One region of the Serratia sp. K1WW1 genome, then DNA from elsewhere that is predicted to be linked to it. Evidence: riboswitches for the same ligand, from Rfam matches in the RefSeq annotation. Region 1 holds a riboswitch; each other region holds the start of a gene.

What was found. Region 1 has a riboswitch for thiamine pyrophosphate ahead of thiB (thiamine ABC transporter substrate binding subunit). Riboswitches for the same ligand answer to the same signal wherever they lie in the genome.
Region 2: it holds a riboswitch for thiamine pyrophosphate, as region 1 does, so the genes downstream of both, thiM (hydroxyethylthiazole kinase) here and thiB (thiamine ABC transporter substrate binding subunit) in region 1, are expected to answer to the same signal.
Region 3: it holds a riboswitch for thiamine pyrophosphate, as region 1 does, so the genes downstream of both, thiC (phosphomethylpyrimidine synthase ThiC) here and thiB (thiamine ABC transporter substrate binding subunit) in region 1, are expected to answer to the same signal.

The regions. Positions count from the first base shown of each region.
Region 1 is NZ_CM147697.1:5,078,393-5,084,842, reverse strand. Features, by position in the region: gene ilvB (acetolactate synthase large subunit) at 1-201, opposite strand, end outside; gene ivbL (ilvB operon leader peptide IvbL) at 315-428, opposite strand; gene thiQ (thiamine ABC transporter ATP-binding protein ThiQ) at 517-1,221, opposite strand; gene thiP (thiamine/thiamine pyrophosphate ABC transporter permease ThiP) at 1,208-2,815, opposite strand; gene thiB (thiamine ABC transporter substrate binding subunit) at 2,791-3,777, opposite strand; TPP riboswitch at 3,954-4,071, opposite strand; gene sgrR (HTH-type transcriptional regulator SgrR) at 4,109-5,770, opposite strand; gene sgrT (glucose uptake inhibitor SgrT) at 5,863-6,036, shown strand; gene ACX9GU_RS22965 (MFS transporter) at 6,184-6,450, shown strand, end outside.
Region 2 is NZ_CM147697.1:1,551,547-1,557,996, forward strand. Features, by position in the region: gene ACX9GU_RS07090 (phosphoethanolamine transferase) at 1-1,089, opposite strand, end outside; gene ACX9GU_RS07095 (lipoprotein) at 1,588-1,902, shown strand; gene rluF (23S rRNA pseudouridine(2604) synthase RluF) at 1,984-2,745, opposite strand; TPP riboswitch at 2,857-2,948, shown strand; gene thiM (hydroxyethylthiazole kinase) at 2,985-3,779, shown strand; gene thiD (bifunctional hydroxymethylpyrimidine kinase/phosphomethylpyrimidine kinase) at 3,776-4,576, shown strand; gene ACX9GU_RS07115 (Fic family protein) at 4,704-5,729, shown strand; gene ACX9GU_RS07120 (inhibitor of vertebrate lysozyme family protein) at 5,814-6,272, shown strand; gene gutQ (arabinose-5-phosphate isomerase GutQ) at 6,343-6,450, opposite strand, start outside.
Region 3 is NZ_CM147697.1:495,972-502,421, forward strand. Features, by position in the region: gene ACX9GU_RS02280 (thiazole synthase) at 1-336, opposite strand, end outside; gene thiS (sulfur carrier protein ThiS) at 338-538, opposite strand; gene ACX9GU_RS02290 (HesA/MoeB/ThiF family protein) at 535-1,284, opposite strand; gene thiE (thiamine phosphate synthase) at 1,274-1,927, opposite strand; gene thiC (phosphomethylpyrimidine synthase ThiC) at 1,920-3,863, opposite strand; TPP riboswitch at 3,981-4,103, opposite strand; gene rsd (sigma D regulator) at 4,142-4,654, opposite strand; gene nudC (NAD(+) diphosphatase) at 4,759-5,526, shown strand; gene hemE (uroporphyrinogen decarboxylase) at 5,564-6,450, shown strand, end outside.

The DNA.
Region 1 (6,450 bases):
CGCCATAAAACCGGCCCCTTGCTCGTGGCGGGCCAGCACGTGCTGGATGACGGTGCTTTGGCTCAGAGCATCGTACAGCGGCAGCGCTGCGCCACCGGGAATGCCTGCAATAGTGGTGATACCCTGACGCTCCAGCAGATGCACGATCAGCTGTGCGCCGGTAATACGTTGGCCTTGGTGTGGCGTGCCCGAAGTTGCCATGTGCCTATCCTTTTCTCTGGGCCGGTTAGCTTTTCTGGGCAGGGGGACTAAAACAAGAAACCCCGCCCGGTTTGCGCCGGCGGGGTTTGGGAATCGATGCGTTGATTCGGACCCTACGGCGCGTTGCCGACGACCACCACCACACGCACGACGACCACCGCGGCTGGTAGCGCGGTTGTTAGTAGGGTCGAGGTCAGCGAGGATGCGATCACAGGGAGCCTTATCATCAGTAGTAAAAAACAGAATTTTATAAAACCACAGGTGCAAAATTCGCACAACAGGTTTATTGGTTCAGCATAAAAAACGCGTGGTAGATCACGGTTTAACCTGAATACCCAGCACCTTGGCCTCCGGTGCGCTGCCGCTTACCAATGCCTGCGTCGGGCCGTCGTAATAAATCCGCCCATCCACGACCAGCAAGGTACGCGGCGCGATGCGGGCAGCATCCTCAAGATTGTGTGAAACCATCAGCAGCGTGAGTTGGCGCTGGTCGCAGACGTTTTGCAGCAGTTGCAGCATCTCACTGCGCAGTGCCGGATCGAGTGCAGAGAAAGGCTCGTCGAGCAGCAGGATCGGCTGCTGGCGGATCAGGCAACGCGCCAAGGCTGCCCGCTGCCGCTGCCCGCCGGAAAGCTGTGACGGCAGGCGTTGCAGATGTTCTTCCAGCCCGACTTGCTGGGCAATCTGAGCCAACTGCTCCTGCTGTGCGGCGGTCAATCTCAGGCCAGGATCCAGGCCCAGGCCGATGTTTTGCCTGACCGTCAGGTGGGCAAACAGGTTGTTTTCCTGAAACAGCATCGACACCGGGCGTTTGGCAGGTGGCGAAGTGGTATGATCGCTCCCGTTGAGCCACAGCTTGCCGCTGGCCGCTGGCAGAAAACCGGCGATCAGGCTGAGCAAGGTACTTTTGCCTGCGCCGCTAGGGCCCAGTACCGCGACGTGTTCTCCCGGCTGAATGCGCAGGTCAAAACGCATCGGCAGGTGTTCGTACAGATAGGTCAGTTTTTCAAGCGTCAGCATGGCGGCCCGGTAAACGTTCAATCAGGGTAAACAGCAGGAAACAGAGCAACAGCAGCAGCAGGGCGGTCACGGCCCCATCGTTGCTGCGATATGCGCCAATCTGCTGATAGAGATAAAAAGGCAGGGTACGGAACTGCTCGTTGCCGAACAGTGCTACCACGCCGAAATCGCCAATCGACAGCACACAGGCAAAGGCCAAAGCCTGCGCTAGCGGGCGTTGCAACGCTTTCAGCTCGATCCAGCGCAGCCGCTGCCAGCCGTGGATATCCAGCGACAAGCATAGCGGATTATAACGCTCGGCCAGATCGCGCATCGGGTTTTCCAGCACTTTCAGCGCGTAGGGCACCGCCATCAACGCATTGGTGAGGATCACCAGCGCATACGGCGACTGCGGCAGCCCAGTGGTATCGCTCAGCAACAGGAAGAAACCGGTAGCCAGCACAATGCCTGGCATCGCCAGGATCACCATGCCGCTCAGTTCCAGCGTTTGGCCCCAGGCGGCCCGTTGCCGCAGTTTCAGTTCACGGCTGCTCCATAGCAGCATCATGGTCAATACTACACATAAAATACCCGCCCCAAGTGCGATACGCAGTGAGGTGAACAGGGCCTGCCAGAGAATTGGCTGTTGCAGCACGGTGATCAGCGTTTGGTTGGCACCGTCGATGATCACCGCCAGCAACGGAGGCAACAGCAACAATAGCGCTGCGGCAATCAATAGCGTATCGCTAATGCGCCGCCCCAGGCTGTCCTGCGGATCGCGCCAGCGCTGGGCGTGGGTATGGCCAACCGGCAGAGCCTGGCTCAAACGCTGGCTGAGCACCACCAGCCCCAGGCAGCAAGCCAGTTGGATCAGCGCCAGCAGCGCAGCGCGGCTGAGATCGTAGTCGTAACTCAAGGCCTGATAGATCGCCAGCTCTATGGTGGTGGCCTGCGGCCCGCCACCCAACGACAGCACGGTTGCAAAACTGGCAAAACACAGCATAAACACCAGTGCACCGCTGGGTAAGATCTGGCGGCGTAAAGCAGGCCATTCCACAAAGCGGAACTGCTGCCAGCCGTTCATCCCCAGCTGTGCGGCCAGTTGTCGCTGCTCGGTGGGAATGTTCTCCAGCGCCTGTAGCAGCAGGCGGGTGGCCAGTGGCATATTAAAGAACAGATGCGCCAGCAGAATACCTTGCAGGCCATAAGGCGAAAAACCGTAGTTCACGCCCAGCCAACCACACAGCGTTGCCAGCCAGCCTTGCCTGCCGTAGACGCTCAGCATGCCAAACACCGCCACCAGCACCGGCAGCACCAGCGTCATGGCGCACAGGCGCAGCAGCAGGTTGCGGCCAGGGAAGCGCCGCCGGTACAGCGCCCGGGCCAGCCAGATGGCAGGCACTACCGAGATCACGGCAGAGAGTAGCGCCTGCCAAAAGGTAAAGCGCACCACATGCCAGAGGTAGCTGTCTTGCCACAGGTTACGCCAATCGCTTTCTGGCGCATGACGCCACAGCGAGCCCATGGCCGCCAACGCGATCAGCAGGATCAGACCGGCGGCCATCAGCCCCGGCCATAACCAGTGGGGGATCAGTGGCTGACGGCGGTTTGCCATGCTCGGATCCAGTTACCACGCTGTTGTGCCACTTCCTCGGCGCTGAATTGTAATGCCGTTTGCGGCACGGTCATCTGTTCGAAACCGGCGGGCAGTTCCGTCTTGATCACCGGGTACATCCAGTTGCCGGTAGGAATGGTGTTCTGGAAGGCCGGGGAGACCATAAACTGCATGAAGCGCTCGGCCAGCTCTGGCTGTTTGCTGGCCTTTAGCTTGCCAGCGACTTCGATTTGCAGGTAGTGGCCTTCACTGAAGCTGGCCGCCGCATAGAGGTCTTTTTTCTCTTCGATCAGATGGTAGGCGGGGGAGGTGGTGTAGCTCAGTACCATGTCGCCTTCCCCTTTCAGGAACAGGCCGTAGGCTTCACTCCAGCCTTTGGTCACGGTGACGGTTTTCTTCGCCAACTGTTGCCAGGCGAGCGGTGCTTCGTCGCCATACACTTTCTGCATCCAGAGCAGCAGGCCAAGGCCAGGTGTGCTGGTGCGCGGATCCTGATAGATGATCTTGAGAGGACGATCGCTGCTCACCAACTCTTTCAGGCTGGTCGGCGGGTTCTTCAGCTTGTCTTTGTTGTAGACGAAAGCAAAGTAGCCATAGTCGTAGGGAACGAAGGTCTGGTTGTGCCAGCCACCGGGAACCGTGAGCTTGCTAGTATCGACTTGGCTGGCGGTGAACAGATCGGTTTGCTGCGCGGCTTGCAGCAGGTTGTTGTCCAGACCCAAAACCACGTCGGCGGCGCTGTTCTTGCCTTCCATTCTCAGGCGGTTGAGTAACGAAACGCCGTCTTCCAGCGCCACGAATTTCAATTCGCAGTCACATTCGGCCTCAAAGGCTTTTTTTACCGCCGGGCCTGGGCCCCAGTCGGCAGCGAAAGAGTCGTAGGTGTAGACCGTCAGCGTTGGCTTGGCCAGGACCGGCATCGCCGCTAGCAGTAATAAACAGGGCAGGTATTTTTTGACCACTTTGCACTCCTAATAATAAAGGGGCAAAGGTATCTGAGGGCGTTCCCCATCATCTTTCAAGCCGCAGCGTTGTTGACTGCACGCCCTTACCCCAGTCACTTATCAATATAAGCTCCTGGGGATAAGGGCGCTTGCCGCCTAGCTGCGACTTGAAATCTATTGGGGATAAGCAACAAAGCAGCGCCATGCTCAAATCCCTCCGCCGGTATTGACCGGATCAGGTTCGACGGGTGTGCTCTCAGCGGAAAACCGTTGGCCAAAATTGGCGGGTTCTCCGCACCCCGTTGAGTCGGCGCTATTGTAGAGGCTTAGCGGCGTGGGTGAAAGGCGATTATGCTTCCGGCGGCGCAAACCAGGCAGATTTAAAATCGAACCAGCCGAGGGTGTTCATCCGTACCCCACGCATGCTGCGTTGACCATGCAGTTGCAGCCAGTGGTGGAATAACGGATGCAACTGATGGCTGCTGACCAGGCGCTGGCAAAACTCGGCCATGGACAGGCGATTTTCCCGCCACTGGGCGGCATCCTGCGCGATATCCTCCGTCAGACAATGTTGGATCAACGGTAGTTCGTACAGCGTGGCAAACAGCGAAAACTCCAGCGGCAGGGTGAAGTTGGCGCTGCCTAACCACAGATCGCTTTGCGCCTTGCCCTTATGCCAGGCTTCATAATCCACGACCTGCACATTGAGCTTGATGCCCTGCTCGGCCAGCAGAGAGGCGATGGCCTGCTTGATGGCGTGGAACTCGGAGTGTTCGCTGTAGAAGGTCAGGGTCAATTCGGTTAAGCCCACAGGCTTGGGTTGCTGCCCTAGGACGCGGTTATGCAACCAGCGCGGGAGAATGCCATAGGCCGGAGCCCAGTAACGCTGGTAGAGCGGCCCGGCGTGGCTCAGCAGCGCGATTGGGTTGATCAGTTCGCTTAGCCAACTGCGGATTTCCGGATCGGCCGCCAGTGCCGAACGCTGGTCGAACAGCAGAAAATAACAGCCTTCTTCGAGGCGACTTTCCAGCTCGTTCCTTCCGGTATCATCCCCCTGCAACTGGACGCCGGAGTGTGCCAGCTCTTCGGTGATTTCGGGTAATACCCAAATGTTGACCTCATCGATCAGGGCACGATAGCCAAAGTAGTCGTCAAAGGCATGAATTTTCATCTGGCTTTGGTTGTTGTGTATCACGCGATAGGGGCCGGTGCCGATCGGGTGGCGGGCAAAATCCGGCAGGCTCTGCCATTCGCGCGGCAGGATCATGGCATGTACGCTGCTCAGCAGCCAGGGCAGCCAGTAGTCCGGCGTGTGCAGATGTACATCGATGACATAAGGCGTAGGCGAGTCGATCCTGTCGATATGTGAAAATAGCGGCTGTGGGATCAGGCGGTTGAGCGAATGGATCACGTCTTCCATTTCCAGCTCACGGCCATGGTGAAAATGGATCGCCGGGCGTAGATAAAAGCGCCAGTGCAAAGGGGTGATCGTTTGCCAATGATGTGAAAGATCGGGATCCAGTTCCCCGTTTTCCTCATTTACCCGCGTCAGGCCGTTGAAAATCTGTCTTGCCAGGTGGGTTTCTGAACGACGCAGCGCCGAACCGGGCAACAGGTTGTAAAGCTGACGATAGTAGAGCACGCGCAGGATATGTTTCCCCTGGCGGAAGCTGCGCCCCAGTTGGGAAAGCAGCATTTGGCGTACTACGTCTTTATCGCCCACCAGTTGGACCAGTTGGTCGATGCGATCCTGTTCCAGCAGTTCCTCGGCGCGTTGTTGTTGCAGTGCCAATCCGGTGTAGTGAAAGCTGAGTTGCGAACGTTTACCCCGGCCGGATTCGGCCTGCCAGGTCAGCCAGCCCTCGTGCTGCATGGCTCCCAGAAGCGAGCGAACATGGCGGCGGGAACAACTGAGTACCTCAGCCAGCTCTTGCAGCGTGGTTTCGGTGGTTTGGCCATGGCAGCGTTGCCACAGGCGGATGAACTGTTGTTGCAGGCGTGAGGTGGACATAAAAGAGGAACTCTCTGGCATCAAGTCGTCAATTTATCTTTCCCTATATTACTCCGATAATGAGGGCAGTTGAATCAGCGGAGGGATAACAAATGACGGTTCTGTTAACTAAACAGTTTTATCAGCGTTATTTCACCGCGATCCGCCGCCAGCAGGCCGATTGGCTGCAGGTGGTACCTGAACAGGCGCGGCTGGAGATGCTGGCCCACTTGACCCAGTGGGACATCGCCACGCTAAGCGACAAGCAATACCGTGAGCGTATCTGACGTTCACCGCAAAAGTGTTTCTGAGTAATGGTGCTTTTCACCAGCCAGTGGGGTAACCCACTGGCATTTTTATCTGCCGTCTTTACTTCCTTCGGCAATTTTCCTTCTGTAGCATAGCCTTCTTTATTTCTGGATAGGGATATCGCCATGAGTTTCAGACGCTGGTTGCCGCGCCGTTTTAATCCCGTTTTTGCCGCCTTCCTGCTGATAGCCTTCCTTACCGGCATTGCCGGAGCGCTGCAAGCCCCCACGCTAAGCCTGTTTCTGACCACCGAGGTAAAGGTGCGCCCGCTATGGGTAGGCATGTTCTATACCGTGAATGCCATCGCCGGGATCATCGTCAGCTTTCTGTTGGCCAAGCGTTCGGATACCCGTGGCGATCGGCGCAAGCTGATCCTGGTGTGCTGTGCCATG
Region 2 (6,450 bases), 2.4 Mb from region 1:
CAGGTGCAAGACGAGCAACTGCGGGTTAGTGCTGCGCGGGGCGGCAAAAACCTGAGCGGTCATCTTGAGCAGCGTTTCATCATGGGTATTCTTATTCGCTTCAAAATCACCGTTTTTCAGGAACTGCACTTCATCGGCACGTTTGGCAATGCTGGCAATAGCGGTGTCATATTCACCAATTTGGCCTTGGTTGGAGAACCACCAGGTCTGAAAACCTGCCCGATTGGCCAACGTGACGAAGTTATCCTGATACTGCGGTTTGCCGTTAATGACACGGGTTAACGTCATGCCGAGCGATTTCTGTGTTGATCCGCTGGCCGCAATATAGTTAAGCAACAGCGTACCGTTTACGTGGTTGGCAAAGGGGGTATTGTCCCAGTGCCCACCAAACGCACCTAAGGCATCTCGCCGCGCGCTTTCGCCGATCACTACCATGTAGATGTGATATTTCGGTTTCACCGCCAGCACGTTCCAGGAATCTTTCAGCTGTGAAAACGCCTGCATACGGGCTTTTTCATCAATCACTTCCTGGTTATTGGCGATCACATCTCTGACGAAACGAAACACGGGATAACCAGAATCGGTCAATTTAAACACGCCACCATACGCCAGATTCTGGACTGGCGTGACAAAAAAACAGACCACGCTGATGGTGAGACATAAGCTGTGGAGGGTGTTCCAAGCGCCTTTCGGGGTTGGCTTACGGCGCAACGCGATAATGCCCAGTGCCAGAATAAACAGGGACACCAGATAGCTGTACCACGGGAAGATGGTCAATATCTCGCTGGACTCTTCCACCGTGGTCGAGTGTAACGCCAGCAGGGTATTAAAATTGGGCGAGCCATAGGCCTGAGAAAATGGAAAATACATGGCGGCGATGAGGCTACACAGCCCGATCACGCTCTTTTGCAAGCGTGGGCTGAGACGCCACAGCAGCAGTAGCACACAACTGAACGCCACGGCATACAGCAGACTAAATGGGTAGCCGAGGGCGAAGTTGATCAGCAGCGACTGCAGGAAGTAAAAGCCTGTCCACGGGGTTAGGGTGACGTCACGCGCTGCCAGGGTATCTTTAACCGTTGAATTCATGTTTACCGAAAGTTATCAAATGCCGTGTGGTAACTCTGACAAGAAAAGAGTCATAAATCCGTTTGGTATACGGAAAGGGGAGGAGGGATAGACCGCATCCAGCGAGCCGCAACATGTACCCGGATGCGAGAAGATAGAGCCGAATGAAAACAAGATCAACTGATAATTATCGGCTGTTTTGAGAGGTTGATTGCAATTTCGAACGGAATGAGAAGTAGAAGCAGGAAGGTGCGGATTTTCAAGAAAAATGCAGACCCTTCAGTGAGGACGGATCGCTATCAGTATGCCGCTTTTTCGGGGTATCGCAGTGTATTTTGTATCAGGTCAATCAGTGATTGCTAGAGGAGCAGTTGCTCGCCCATCACACTAAATAGCGCGAGCATACCCTACCTTAGGAGGGTTCCTTTATTTATGGCGGAGAAATATATTACGCGGGAGTTCATACGCTGAAAAACATAGAGACCCATCAGGATTCTGTTTGGTTTTAAAGGATGATTTATGAAAAGAACGTTTATCGCTTTAACGGTTACGCTATTGGTGGCTGGCTGTTCAACATTGAAAACCGATCAGGCAATACCGCTATTGCAGGCAGAAACCGCTAAAATGCTGGGTCTGGCATCATCGGATGAGATTACCGTGACCAATGTGAATAGCGCCCAACCGGATGCCTTGGGTGGACAGAAACTTTCTTACCGAGCTACCACTGAGAAAGGGCGAATTTTTGACTGCTCTTCGATGATGATGCCGGGCCTTTTACTGTCGGCCCCAACGCTGAGCGCACCAAGCTGTACGCCGGTTGTTACGCATAAATAATTTTCGTCAGGGATCCACGTGCGCCGCATTACAACTGGGTGGTGCCTGGTGCTTTCCCGCAAGTGAATGATGATGAGGCGGTTATGCTTGGCCGCCGACCCTCGGGGCGGAGATATCCTCGGAAGAGGAGTGTTCAATCAGCTTGAATAGCTCGATCCGTTCATCATCGGTAAAATCCCGCCATTCGCCCATCGGCAACCCTTGCAGAGCGATGTTCATTATACGTTCGCGCTCAAGCTTGGTGACTTTATAACCAAAATATTTGCACATGCGGCGGATTTGGCGGTTAAGCCCTTGCACCAGGGTGATGCGAAACACCTGCGGGGCTTCTTTCTCCACTAGGCATTTTTGAGTTACCGTGCCCAGGATGGGGACGCCCGCACTCATGCCCTGAATAAACTCATCGGTCACCGGTTTGTTGACGGTCACCAGATACTCTTTTTGGTGATTGTTGCCAGCACGGAGGATCTTATTGACCAGTTCGCCGTCATTGGTCAGGAAAATCAGTCCCTGGGAGTCTTTATCCAGGCGCCCAATGGGAAAGACGCGTCTGCTGTGACTAACGAAATCACCGATGTTATCCCGCACGTGCTTCCCCATGCTGGTGATGATGCCAACAGGCTTATTCAGTGCGATAAGCACCAGATCGTCCACATCACGCGGTTCGATCGGCTGGCCGTTAACTGTCACCACATCCCCGACCAATACCTGAGCGCCCAAGGAGGCTAACTTGTCGTTGATGAAAACGTTGCCTTGCTTGATGTGGCGGTCGGCAGAGCGACGAGAACACATGCCGCTGTCGCTAATGTATTTGTTAAGGCGGATAGATGAGTGAGTAAGCATGGATTCCCCGTTAAACGCGAACTATACATTACCTGGGGGGCACGGCGTCTCCTTTTTATTTTTGACTCTATTGCATGATTGACCTCACTGGCTACAGCCTCAATAATGGCAGACGTCGACACGGGGTGCCCTTAGGGGCTGAGAAATTACCCGTATTACCTGATCTGGATTATGCCAGCGTAGGGATGTCGCGGTATCTCAACCGGTACCCGCCTTCTTGAACGCCGGTTGGGAGCTCTATGTTTACTCGACCTGATGTGTTACCCGGCACCCGTGCCGCGGCTTGTTTTAACCAATTTAAACGCCAACCTCCATTGATCCACTGCCTGACCAACGAAGTGGTGCAAGAGCTGACGGCCAACGTGCTGCTGGCGCTTGGCGCTTCGCCAGCCATGGTGGTGGAACCGGAAGAGGCCGCGCAGTTCAGCCGCGTGGCTGATGCGCTGTTGATCAATATCGGCACCCTGCACGCATCGCGGGCAGAGTCGATGTTAGCCGCCATCGAGGCTGCCAACCGTGCTGAAAAGCCCTGGTTACTGGATCCGGTTGCCGTTGGGGGATTGGAATACCGAGCAATCTTCGCCCGCCGCTTGCTCACCCTGCGGCCTGCGGCGATCCGTGGCAACGCGTCGGAAATCATTGCCTTGAGCGGCCTGCAGACCAGCGCCCGTGGTATGGATAGCCAGGATGACTCGCTGGTGGCGTTACCCGCAGCACGCGTATTGGCTCGAAATTGCGGGGCCATTGTGGCCGTCACCGGTGAGACAGACTACATCACCGATGGTGAGCGAGATTGGGCCGTCACGGGTGGCGATGTATTAATGACGCGCGTGGTGGGGACGGGCTGCGCGCTTTCGGCCGTTGTGGCAGCATTTTGCAGTTTGCCGGGCGATCGGCTGGATAACGTTGCCACCGCTTGCCGCGTGATGGCGCTATGTGGTGAAAGGGCCACGGCGCGGTGTTCTGGCCCTGGCAGCTTTACTGCCGCCTTCCTGGATGCCCTCTACCAACTGCGGATGGAGGATCTGCTATGAAACGGATTAACGCTCTCACCATCGCTGGCACCGATCCTAGCGGCGGAGCCGGTATTCAGGCCGATCTGAAAGCCTTCTCCGCATTGGGGGCCTATGGCACCAGCGTGATCACCGCGCTGGTGGCGCAGAACACCCGTGGCGTGCAGTCGGTATATCATATCGAACCGGCATTTGTGGCCGCCCAACTGGATTCGGTACTCAGCGATGTGCGTATCGACAGCGCTAAAATCGGCATGTTGGCTAATGCCGATATCGTGCGGGCAGTGGCCGAGCGTCTACGCCATTACAAGCTGCCTTATGTGGTGCTGGATACGGTGATGCTGGCTAAAAGTGGTGACCCGCTGTTGGCACCGGAAGCGGTGGAGTCCATCCGCCGTGAGCTAATGCCGTTGGTTTCCATTATCACGCCGAACTTGCCAGAGGCGGCGGCTTTGCTGGCCTGCGCTCCGGCGCAAAACGAATCGCAAATGCGCGAGCAGGGCCAGGCGTTGTTAGCGATGGGCTGTCAGGCGGTGTTGATGAAGGGGGGCCACCTGAGTGAAGAGGAAAGCCCTGATTGGCTATTTACCCCCGGCTTTGGGCAGCGCTTTAGTGCGCCGCGCATAGCGACCAGGCACACGCACGGCACCGGTTGCACCTTATCTGCGGCACTGGCTGCCCTGCGCCCGCGCCACCAGAACTGGGCCGATACCGTGGCAGCGGCAAAAAACTACCTGCAACTGGCTTTACAACAGGCCGACAGCCTGGAGGTGGGGCAGGGTATTGGGCCGGTACACCATTTCCATGCATGGTGGTGAGCCAACTTTTCCACTAGCCGATGCTAGTTGGTCAGTTGCTTGATATTTTCCACCAAGCCCTCCATGATCGGGAAGCAGGCCCAATGCGGCTCAGGCTGATTGATTTGTGATAATAAAGGGAAGCAAGATGGCTGGTTATCAACCACCTTATACCATTACGCCAGCTATCCTGAATCGAGTGATTGAGGTGGGTGAGCTATTGGGGCATTGGGCCGCACAGGCTGGGCAATCTTCACCTTTGTTACGCAAAGAGAACCGTATCCGCACCATCCAGGCCTCATTGGCCATTGAGCATAATAGCCTGTCTACTGAGCAGGTGACTGCGATCATGGAAGGTAAGCGGGTGTTGGCACCGGCAAAAGATATTCAGGAAGTCCGTAACGCCATCCTTACCTATGAAAAATTGCCAAGCTGGCAAAGCCATCGGCTTGAGGATTTGTTGGCGGCACATGGCTTATTAATGGGAGGGTTGGTCGATGCTTCGGGGCAGCTACGCAGCGGCAATGTTGGGGTATATCGAGATAAACAACTTATCCATATGGCGCCACCTGCCAATCAACTATCGCGTTTGGTTGGCGATCTGTTGGCGTGGTTAAAGCACACCGATATTCATCCACTGATCGCCAGCTCTATCTTTCACTATGAATTCGAATTTATTCACCCGTTTGCCGATGGCAATGGGCGAATGGGGCGTTTATGGCAAACATTGATCCTCAGTGAATGGCGTTCAGAGCTGGCATGGCTACCGGTTGAAACCCTGATCCATAATCAACAGCAGGACTATTACCGAGTCCTGGGAGTCTGTGTTCGGGCTAGCGATTGCACCGCATTTATTGATTTCATGCTGGAGAAACTGGTGGCGGCATTAGCCGAAGGTATTGGCGAGCAGAAGGGGAAGTCTGCCACAATGTCGGAAGAAATGTCGGAAGAAATGTCGGAAGAAATGTCGGAAGAAAATTTACTACCGCTGAGTCGAACGACTGAACGCATCTTGGCCATTATCGCTGCCAATCCCTCCGTCACCATTGCCCAATTGGCGGAAACATTGGCGATGAGCAGCCGTACCATTGAGCGAAGCCTCAAGGTGCTCCAGGAAGGAAAGCGGCTAATTAGGGTTGGGGCAACCAAAAAAGGGTACTGGCAGGTTGTCTGACGAAAAACGCTGAGCCAACTTTCCCGTTTAATTGTGGTCTGAGCTACTTGGAGCTACGCTTTTGATTTACCGAGGGAGAAGACCATGATAGGAAAAAATAGGTTGCTGGGAGCCCTGCTTGCGACCCTGCTTGGATTTAGCACCGGCAGTTTTGCCGAACAGATTATCACTGCCTCAGATCTGATCCAGCAGCCGGGCTACCAAACCAGTTGGAAAAATATGGTGAAGGGCCAGGCACAGTTACCGGGTTGGGCGCGCAAAGGGATCGGCACTTCCACGCCTGCAGAAACCGTTGCCTGGCAAGGGCAAAGCTACCAGATCGGTAACATCTGCAAGCCGCATGACTGCGCCAATAACTTTATGATTGTGGCTTTTAAAGCAGACAAGTCCCAGGCTTGGGGAGTGCGGGTTGAAGTGCCCAATAAGCCGCAGGCCATCGACCATCCGAAGCAATACGCCAAATATCAATGGTTGGGTAAACCGGATGATCAGATGAAAGCGTTGCTGAAGAAACAGTTTGAGGGTAATCCAGACTGGAAGTAACGCTGCTGAGGGGCAAAGCTACCCGCCAAGGTAGTTAAGCAGGCGTAGCATGCTACGCCCCTACGTGATATCAGCCGATCCCGGCCTGATGCAGGTCGTGCAGGTTGATTGCACCTACCAGTACGCCATCGATATCCACCACCGGAGCGGCGCTGATGTGCTGTTCGTGCAGCGCTTC
Region 3 (6,450 bases), 1.4 Mb from region 1:
CGTTTCGATCGGATCTGGCAGCAGGTATTTCACCTCTGGGTGAATTTCCAGTTTGACCCAGTGAGTCCCCAGTGCTTCACGCGCCAGCCGGGCGGCAAACACCGCCTCATCTGCCGTTTTTGCCCCGGAAGTGTTGGGCAGTAATTTCACGCCCAACCGTTGCAGCGGTGCCAGAATGGCGTCATTCCCGCCACGCAGGTCGACGCGTTTCATCGCCATAGTGACCAGTTGTGAGCCGGAGGCCTGTAGCGCAGCCAGCATTAACTCGGGCGAGGCGAATTTCCCCGTGCCGGTAAACAGGCGTGAGGTAAAGGTGGTGTCGGCGATTTGCAGCATGTCAGCCTCCGGCAATCGCTTGAAACAGCAAGATATCATCACCGTCCTGCACCTGACGGGTGGCCCAGTCGCTGCTTGGAATGATGACCTGGTTGATCGCCAAAGCGCTGCCTGGCTGGTGACGTTCCAGCCGTTCGAGCAATGCGCCAATGCTTAACGGCTGCTCCAGCTCCAGCGGTTGATCGTTGAGGGTGATCTTCATGCTGGTTCTCCGCAGAGGGGGCAGGTGCTGGCTTTGCTCAGTTGCAGAGTGCTCCAGCTTTGCTGCTTGCCGTCGAACAGGCGCAGCTTGCCGCTAAGGGAGGAGGGCAGCCCAGCCAGCATTTTTATCGCTTCCAGCGCCTGCAGCGTTCCGATCACACCGACGACCGGGCCGAGCACGCCCGCCGTGCGGCAGTTGCGCTGCGGTTCGGTTTGTTCCGGGTAGAGGCAGGCATAGCAGCCGTGGGCATACGGCGGCTCGATAACCAGCAACTGGCCGCTGAACCCTACCGCGCTGCCGCTGATCAACGGCACGCTGGCTTGGATGCAGGCGGCATTCACCGCATGACGGGTGGCCATGTTGTCGCTGCAATCGAGCACCAGATCGGCACGGGCGACCGCATCGCTCAGCGAAGCCCCTTGCAGACGTTGCTCCAGCGCGATCGACTCCACCAGAGGGTTCAGTGCTTGCAAGTGGTGCTTTGCCAACTGAGCCTTGTTGGCGGCGATATCACCAGTGCGGTACAGAATTTGCCGTTGCAGATTGGTGAGGTGTAGCTGGTCATCATCGGCCAACAGCAAGGTACCAACGCCAGCGGCAGCGAGATATAACGCCGCCGGAGAGCCTAATCCCCCCAACCCGACGATCAGCACCGTGGCTTGTTTCAGCTTTTCCTGCCCCTCGGGGCCGACATCTTCCAGCAGTAGCTGCCGGCTGTAGCGCAAGAACTCCTGGTCATTGAGCATCGCGCGACTCCTTGCCTTCAATCAGTTGCAGCAGCGTTGCCGTAGCGGCGCGCCAGTCTGGTGCCTGGGTGATGGCACTGACCACCGCCACACTGCCAACGCCGCAAGCCAGCACGGCGGGGACGCGCTCGATGCTGATCCCGCCAATGGCTACTGTTGGATACTGTTGTAATCCGGCGATGTGGCGTTGCAACTCGGCCAAGCCTTGCGGTGCAGAGGGCATATCCTTGGTTTGCGTTGGGAAGATATGTCCCAGTGCGATATAGGAAGGTTTGACGGCGATCGCCCGGGCCAGCTCGGCATCGTCATGGGTGGAAACGCCCAAGCGCAATCCTGCACGATGGATAGCTGCCAGATCGGTGGTGTCCAAATCTTCCTGCCCCAGGTGGACGCCGTAGGCATCATGCTTAATCGCCAACCGCCAATAATCATTGATAAACAGCCGGGCCTGATAGCGCTTGCCAAGGGCGATGGCGGCGGCGATGTCCGCCTCCACTTGCTCGTCTGGCAGATCTTTGATGCGTAGTTGGATAGTGGTAACGCCTGCCTCCAGCAGGCGGGCGATCCATTCAACGCTGCCGACAACCGGGTATAAACCCAGCCTGTGCGGTGTTGCAGGGAAGTGAGAGGTGAGGTTAGTCATTATTTATCTCCTCCTGCAAATTGGCCGCGCTGTGGTACAGCTCGCTGCCACGTGAGCGGAATTCAGCCGACATTTTCTCCATCCCGGTCAGTTGCACCTCAATCGGTTTGGCGGCTTCCTGTGCGGCGGCATAGTCACGCACCTCTTGGGAGATTTTCATTGAGCAGAACTTCGGCCCACACATGGAACAGAAGTGGGCGATCTTGCCGGATTCTTGCGGCAGAGTTTCGTCGTGATAGGCGCGGGCGGTTTGTGGATCCAACGCCAGGTTGAACTGATCTTCCCAACGGAATTCAAAGCGCGCTTTGGACATGGCGTTATCGCGGATTTGTGCGCCCGGATGGCCTTTCGCCAAGTCGGCGGCGTGAGCGGCGATCTTGTAGGTGATCAGCCCTTGTTTCACGTCTTCCTTGTTAGGCAGCCCCAGATGTTCCTTCGGCGTCACGTAGCAAAGCATCGCGCAGCCGAACCAGCCGATCATTGCCGCGCCGATCCCGGAGGTGAAATGGTCGTAACCCGGTGCGATATCGGTGGTCAATGGCCCCAGCGTGTAGAACGGTGCTTCATGGCAATGTTCCAGCTCCTCGGTCATGTTGCGGCGGATCATCTGCATTGGCACGTGGCCTGGGCCTTCGATCATCACCTGCACGTCATATTCCCAGGCAATCTTGGTCAGTTCACCCAGCGTATGCAGCTCGGCAAATTGCGCTTCGTCATTGGCATCCTGGATCGAGCCCGGGCGCAGGCCGTCACCGAGTGACAGCGAGACATCGTAAGCGGCGCAAATTTCGCAGATCTCGCGGAAGTGCTGATAGAGGAAGTTTTCCTGATGATGCGACAGGCACCACTTCGCCATGATCGAGCCGCCACGCGAGACAATGCCGGTCAGGCGTTTGGCTGTCATTGGCACATAGCGCAGCAACACTCCGGCGTGAATGGTGAAGTAATCGACGCCTTGCTCGGCCTGTTCCAGCAGGGTATCGCGGAACATTTCCCAGGTCAGGTTCTCCGCCACGCCGTTCACTTTCTCCAGCGCCTGATAGATCGGTACCGTACCAATCGGCACCGGGCTGTTACGCAGGATCCATTCGCGGGTTTCGTGGATATAGCGGCCAGTGGAGAGATCCATCACGGTGTCAGCGCCCCAGCGGGTTGACCACACTAACTTCTCGACTTCCTCTTCGATCGAAGAGGTAACCGCCGAGTTGCCGATATTGGCATTCACCTTCACCAGGAAATTACGGCCAATAATCATCGGCTCGGATTCCGGGTGGTTGATGTTGGCGGGGATAATGGCGCGGCCAGCGGCCACTTCCTGGCGCACAAATTCCGGTGTGATGTTTTCCGGTAGATTAGCGCCCCAGCTCTGGCCGGGATGCTGGTGGCGCAGCACTTCACCACGAATGCGCTCACGGCCCATATTTTCGCGAATGGCGATAAATTCCATTTCTGGGGTGACAATACCGGCGCGAGCGTAATGCAACTGTGTAACGCATTTACCCGGCAGGGCTTTGCGGGGCAGCGGCAGGTGCTCAAAGCGCAGATGGTCTAACCCAACATCCGCCAGTCGTTGTTGGGTGAAGCCGGAACTGACGCCGCTTAACGCTTCGGTATCGGCACGTTCGGCGATCCAGCTCGCTCGTACTTTGGCCAAGCCACGATGTACGTCGAGTACCGCCTGCGGATCGCCATACGGCCCTGCGGTGTCATACACCGGAATGGCTTCGTTCTGTTCATATTGGGGCTGGTCTTTGTTGCCGCCAATCAGCGTTGGGCTGAGCTGGATCTCACGCATCGGTACCTGGATATCGCTACGCGAACCCGCGAGATAGATCCGCTGTGAGTTGGGGAAGGTAACGCCTTGCAGAGAGTCGATAAAATCTTGCGCTTGGTCACGCTGTTGTTTACGGGCACGAGGTTGGTTCACGGTAGACATAGCAAATTCCTATCAGTGTAGTGATGTGTGGAAAATTGCTTGTCTGGAGCTCGGAGGGAGTAATGATGGTAGCCGGTAAGGCAGGCACAGCCCCTGACGGGAGCATCTTGCCTATGGCGATAGATTACTCTTGTTCCCTTCGCGGGTATTAACCCGATCAGGTTCCGCGGATCCCGAATTAACGGTCTCAGCCTGGCCAATTTAATGAAAAATCAGCGCTAGGCACTCCGACAAGAGCCCTCAGTATAAGAGGGTCAACAAAAACTACAACCCCCGAATCAGGCAGGGTGTGATAGCGATTCAGTATTGCTGGAGCCCGGTTGGCCCTGCTGCCAGGTTTCTGCCGCCAACTGGATCAACTGATCTTCCAAGGCGAAACGTGATGCCAGGGCTTCGCCGATATCTGACAGCGCCTGATTGAGTTCTTCACAAACGTCATCGATATCGACTTCGGTGTAGCGGTCGTGGAACGCCATCACGGCTTCGGTATTGGCCTGTAATTTGGGGTAGAACTTGGTGGCTAGCGCCATCTTGGGGCTGGCGGAGCCTTCCACTTGTTTGATAATTTTGTCATAAATGTGAAAATGCCCGGCAGAGAGATAATCCACCAGATTATGGCAAAAGTTCTCCAGCGCTTTTTCATTGAGCGGCGTATGCTTTTCTTTGTTGGGTTTAATGCCGACTAAACTGCAGTAGGCAACCAGTAGCTGCTTGCGTGCCTGCAACCATTGATCGACTAATTCGTTACTGCCACCAACGCGCTGAGTCAGGCTTTCCAATCGGTTGAGCATGGTTGACTCCGTGTGTAAGAGAAAGAGAAAGAAAAAGTAAGTTAATAAAATGTAACAAAGACCATTCCTAGATTGCCAGTGAAGCAGAGGTTGTGCAACAACATATGGAACTTGCATTAACGGGTAACGAAAATGGCTGGTGGATCGTCAGCCATGAAAGCAAAATTTGGTTACCAAATGGTGAATTACCGTTTGGTTCTGCCGCACTATTTTCCTTGCAAGGCCGACCGGCTCGTCAAATTGGCGAATGGGAGGGGGCACCGGTTTGGCTGGTGCGTCAACCTATGGCCAAAGAGATGGGATCGGTGCGGCAACTGCTTAGCCTCGACCGTGGCCTGTTCCAACTGGCCGGGCGCGGCGTACAACTGGCCGACTTTTATCGCTCACACCAGTTCTGCGGCTACTGCGGCCATGAGATGCACCTTAGCCGCACCGAAAGCGCTTGTCTGTGCGACAACTGTCGCGAACGTTATTACCCGCAGATTGCCCCTTGCGTCATTGTCGCTATTCGCCGCAATGATGAGATCCTGCTGGCACAGCATGTGCGCCACCGTGGGGGGATCCATACCGTGCTGGCGGGGTTTGTGGAGGTGGGGGAAACCCTGGAGCAGGCCGTGGCGCGCGAGGTGATGGAAGAAAGTAATATCGCCATTACCAACCTGCGTTACGTGACTTCGCAACCCTGGCCGTTCCCTCATTCGCTGATGATGGCGTTTATGGCCGAGTATCAGGGCGGTGAACTGCGCCACGATCCGAAAGAGTTGCTCAATGCGGGCTGGTATCGCTATGACCAACTGCCGCTGCTGCCACCGCCTGGTACCGTGGCGCGCCGCCTGATCGAGGACACCGTGGCGCTGTGTCGGGCAGAATAATGTACAATGGCGGCAGATAATCAAGGGAGCCCAAGAAATGAATGAGTTGAAGAACGATCGCTACCTGCGCGCGCTGCTGCGTCAGCCGGTGGATCTCACCCCTGTATGGATGATGCGCCAGGCCGGTCGTTATTTGCCAGAGTACAAAGCCACCCGTGCTCAGGCCGGGGATTTCATGTCGCTGTGCAAAAATGCCGAACTGGCCTGTGAGGTGACATTACAGCCCCTGCGCCGTTATGCGCTGGACGCCGCCATCCTGTTCTCCGACATTCTCACCATTCCCGATGCCATGGGGCTTGGGCTCTATTTCGAAACCGGGGAAGGCCCGCGTTTTTCTTCGCCAATCACCTGCCGTGCCGACGTAGAGAAGCTGCCTGCATTCGATCCGGAAGACGAGCTGGGCTATGTCATGAACGCGGTGCGCACCATCCGCCGTGAATTGAAGGGTGAAGTGCCACTGATCGGTTTCTCCGGCAGCCCGTGGACGTTGGCGACCTATATGGTCGAAGGCGGCAGCAGCAAGGCATTCACCAAGCTGAAGAAAATGATGTACGCCGAGCCGCAGACGCTGCATTTGCTGCTGGATAAGCTGGCGGACAGCGTGATCCTGTATCTCAATGCCCAGATCAAGGCCGGGGCGCAGTCCGTAATGGTATTCGATACCTGGGGCGGCGTGCTGACGGGCCGTGATTATCGCGAATTCTCACTGCACTATATGCATAAAATCGTTGATGGCCTGCTGCGTGAAAATGACGGGCGCCGCGTGCCGGTGACGTTGTTCACCAAAGGCGGCGGCCAGTGGCTGGAAGCAATGGTGGCCACCGGTTGCGATGCGCTGGGCCTGGATTGGACCACCGATATTGCCGATGCGCGCCGCCGTGTGGGCGATAAAGTCGCGCTGCAGGGGAATATGGATCCTTCCAT